Regions from separate parts of the Psychrobacillus sp. FSL H8-0487 genome, predicted to be linked through region 1. Evidence: riboswitches for the same ligand, from Rfam matches in the RefSeq annotation. Region 1 holds a riboswitch; the other holds the start of a gene.
What was found. A riboswitch is a leader RNA that binds a small molecule or an ion and turns the genes downstream of it on or off. The one in region 1 is predicted to bind S-adenosylmethionine.
Positions count from the first base shown of each region.

Region 2: another riboswitch for S-adenosylmethionine. It lies ahead of metK (methionine adenosyltransferase); the one in region 1 lies ahead of MHI47_RS18005 (acyl-CoA dehydrogenase family protein).

Region 1 is NZ_JBBOZA010000001.1:3,534,210-3,536,420, forward strand. Features, by position in the region: gene MHI47_RS18000 (catalase) at 1-580, opposite strand, end outside; SAM riboswitch class I at 743-842, shown strand; gene MHI47_RS18005 (acyl-CoA dehydrogenase family protein) at 946-2,109, shown strand; gene MHI47_RS18010 (transporter substrate-binding domain-containing protein) at 2,129-2,211, shown strand, end outside.
Region 2 is NZ_JBBOZA010000001.1:2,610,286-2,612,496, forward strand. Features, by position in the region: gene metK (methionine adenosyltransferase) at 103-1,299, opposite strand; SAM riboswitch class I at 1,549-1,665, opposite strand; gene pckA (phosphoenolpyruvate carboxykinase (ATP)) at 1,858-2,211, shown strand, end outside.

The DNA of each region.
Region 1 (2,211 bases):
CCTGATTGTTGGCAACAAAATCCCAAAATGTATCATGAGCACTAGCCGCTTGTGGAATTTCATTATGGGGCTCTGGTTTTAAAGCATGTACTAGGTCTGGAAATTTAATAGCATCTTGTATGAAAAAGACAGGAATATTATTTGCTACTAAATCATAATTTCCTTCTTCCGTATAAAATTTCGTTGCAAAGCCACGAGCATCGCGTGCTAACTCTCCAGAACCACGTGATCCTGCCACAGTGGAGAACCTCACGAATACAGGAGTCTTTTTACCCGGTGTTTGCAAGAACTTCGCTTTTGTAAATTCACTTGCAGATTCATATACCTCAAACTCCCCATGAGCCGCATAACCTCTAGCATGTACTACTCTTTCTGGTATACGTTCATGATCAAAATGAGTCATTTTTTCACGAAAATGGAAGTCTTCCATTAAAGTAGGGCCTCGTTCTCCTGCTTTAAGGGAAAACTCATCCTCCGAAACTTTAAGTCCTTGATTTGTAGTCATTGCTTGTCCTTGATCGTCCACTCGAAATTCTTCTAATTGTTCATTTTTACTATTTCCAGCTACTTTCTTATCCAAACAAATTCCTCCTCTAATTATCTCTTCCCTATTGTTAATACCCAGGATGACTTTCTAAAAAACCTATAAATTCAATTACATATTTAAATCCTATTAAAGCAATATGAATTACTATTGACTTCACCTAGATGAAGTAGTAAGATTATTTAAACAACTACATACTACTTATTAAGAGAAGCGAAGGGACTGGTCCGATGATGCTTCAGCAACCGCCAAAGCTATGGTATGGTGCTACTTCCAGCAAGAAATTGAGAGATAAGTATTTATTTAACCACTTACTCTTCTCATTTTGAGATGGGTTTTTTATTTCCTCTTAATACCCACTTAACTAATCGGAATAATTTAAATTAAAGGAGATAGCAACTGTGATAAATTTATACATCAAAACAGAAAAACAGCAGCAATGGATTAATCGTTTGGAAGAATTAGAAGACAAATTTAAAAGCAAATCAGCAGATATAGACGAGAATTCTATTTTCCCAAAAGAAAATGTGGAGGATTTATTGAAACTAGGTTATGCAAGTCTAACTCTACCGGAATCGTATGGGGGCAAAGGTTTTTCTGTCTACGATATGGTTCTTTCACAGGAAATTCTTGCTAGCTTTGATGCAAATACTGCCTTATCGGTAGGGTGGAGTTTAGGCGTAGTAGGCGAACTATACGAAAAAAAATTATGGACACAGGAAAGATTAGACTTTTTCGCTACAGAAGTATTAAATGGTGCACTCATAAATCGTTCCGTCAGTGAAGCACAAACAGGTAGTCCAACACGAGGTGGCAGACCTGGTACTACCGCTATTAAAAAGGGAGATTCTTGGGTACTAAACGGACGTAAAATATTCACAACCGCTTCCCCCGTACTATCCTACTTTTTAACATCTGCTTGGATTAAGGAAGAAGAAAGAATTGGTTTTTTCCTTATACCTCGTGATACGGAGGGGCTTTCCATTGAGGAAACGTGGGATGTAGTTTCCATGCGTGGAACTAGCAGCAATGATTTAGTACTAAGCAATGTAACCGTTCATAAATCCAATTTAGTAGAGCTTCCTGAATTCGCTAGTGGCGGGAAGATCAATGGTTGGCTGCTTCATATACCTGCAACTTATCTTGGAATTGCACAGGCTGCAAGAGACTATGCAGTCCACTTTGCTAATACCCATTCACCCAATAGCTTGAATGGCTCTATTGCACAGCTACCAAACGTGCAGCAGCTACTAGGTGAAATAGATTTAGAGCTTACGAAGGCTAGACTCGTCATTTACGGAGTTGCGTCCTCTTATGACAATGAATCTACAAAAGAACTTCTAACCAACGAAGTAAGCGTGGCAAAGCATATCGTTACTAATTCAGCAATCACTATTGTCGACAAAGCGATGCGATTAGTTGGTGCCAAAAGCTTACAAAGAACAAACCCATTGCAACGTTATTACCGCGATGTTCGAGCAGGACTCCATAATCCCCCTATGGATGATATGACGATAAAAAAACTTGCACTGACTGCGTTAGAGGAAGATAACAATAAAAAATAGTGAAATGAGGAGATTAGATATGAATAAGTACTTTAAATTGGCTGCATTAGGGTTAGCCTCCGTGACAATTTTAGCTGCATGTAGTTCTGGAAAGGCTTCAAC
Region 2 (2,211 bases), 920 kb from region 1:
ATGACTCAATCGATCGATTATCAGCACCCATTGATCGATTCTTATTATATTCCCCATGAAAAAAGGCTTTCCCTTATAGGAAAGCCTTTTTTGTTCATACTATTATAATCCAGCCATTTGTTTTAATTGTGCAGCTTTATCTGTTTTTTCCCATGGCACATCAATGTCTGTACGACCAAAGTGACCATAAGCAGCAGTTTGTTTGTATATTGGACGGCGTAGATCTAGCATTTTAATAATTCCTGCTGGACGAAGGTCGAATAGTTCACGAATATATGAAACTAATTTCACTTCTTCTACTTTTCCAGTACCAAAAGTTTCTACAGCAATGGAAACAGGTTTAGCTACACCAATTGCATAAGCAAGTTGTACTTCACAACGATCAGCAAGACCAGCGGCAACAATATTTTTAGCAACATAGCGTGCAGCGTATGCAGCAGAACGGTCTACTTTTGTTGGATCTTTACCAGAGAATGCTCCCCCACCATGACGAGCGTATCCACCGTAAGTATCTACGATAATTTTACGTCCTGTTAAACCAGCATCTCCTTGTGGTCCACCAATTACAAAGCGTCCAGTTGGATTGATAAAGTATTTTGTATTTTCATCTATTAAATTTGTAGGAACAATCGGATTGATCACTACTTCTTTAATATCTTTTTGAATTTGTTCTAACGTAATTTCCGGATGGTGTTGAGTAGATATAACTATTGTATCGATATGAACCGGATTATTGTTCTCATCATACTCTACAGTTACTTGTGTTTTCCCATCTGGACGAAGATAATCTAAAGTTTCATCTTTACGGACTTGTGCCAATCGATGAGCTAGTTTATGCGCTAAACTAATTGGTAAAGGCATAAGCTCTGGAGTTTCATTACAAGCATAACCAAACATTAAGCCTTGATCTCCTGCTCCAATTGCATCTATATCAGAATCGCTCATAGATCCTTCTCTTGCTTCTAACGCTTGATCTACACCCTGCGCAATGTCAGGTGATTGTTCATCAATAGAAGTTAGCACAGCAGAAGTTTCTGAGTCAAAACCATACTTCGCACGTGTATAACCAATTTCTTTAATAGTAGAACGAACTACTTTTGGAATATCTACATAAGTAGATGTAGTAATTTCTCCAGCAACTAATACTAACCCTGTTGTTACACTCGTTTCACAAGCTACACGAGCATTTGGGTCTTCTGCTAGAATTGCATCTAGAATTGCATCAGAGATTTGATCACAAATTTTATCTGGATGTCCCTCTGTCACTGATTCTGACGTAAATAATCGACGTTGTGTCATAGATTGTTCCTCCTATATCCCGCGAGATTTCTCTCAAGAATTGATACGGTACTCATTCCCATGTCAAGCCATTCAAAATGTTTCATGCATTTTCTTCACATAATAGTACATGTAAGTTAAATGCATTGAAGTTAACTTGAAGCCGTTTCGGACTTGGCACACAAGGATAAAGGGCGATGTTCAATAAAAAAACCTCTCACTCACGTAAATATACATGAGGAAAGGTATTAGTATCATAAGCACCTTTCACTCTTATCAATCAAGGAATTTCACCTTGTCTCAGGTTTGGCACCTTTGTAATAATGAAAATACTACAGGTTGCCGGGTTTCATAGGGCCTGACCCCTCCACCAGCTCGGGATAAGAGTATCCGTTCAATTTATCATCATACGTAAGTATGTATAAGATGTCAACTATTTTTGTTTGTATTTTATACACAAAAGAAAAAATTAAAAGTGAATAGTATAGACTAATGAACCTAATGTGTTATACTAATTCACATATCTAGAAAACTTCCTCTTTTGAAGAGGAAATATAAAAAAAGGATGGTATATTCAAAATGAATTCAATCGAAACAGTGAGTGAACTGAAAGCATTGTTAGCAGGAAATAACGTTAGCAGCCAATTGTCAGTGCCACAACTTGTGGAAAAAGCTACAACAAGAGGAGAAGCAGTACTAACTTCTACTGGTGCAGTTAAAGCTGAAACAGGAAAATATACTGGCCGTTCTCCCCAAGATAAGTATATAGTAGATGAAGCTATTTCTAAAGACAAAATCGATTGGGGCTCAGTAAACCAACCAATTTCTTCTGACATTTTCGATGCATTATATAAAAAAATGATTAACTTCCTAAACAAACAAGATGAAATATTCGAGTTTAAAGGATATGCAGGAGCAGACAAAGAATCACGT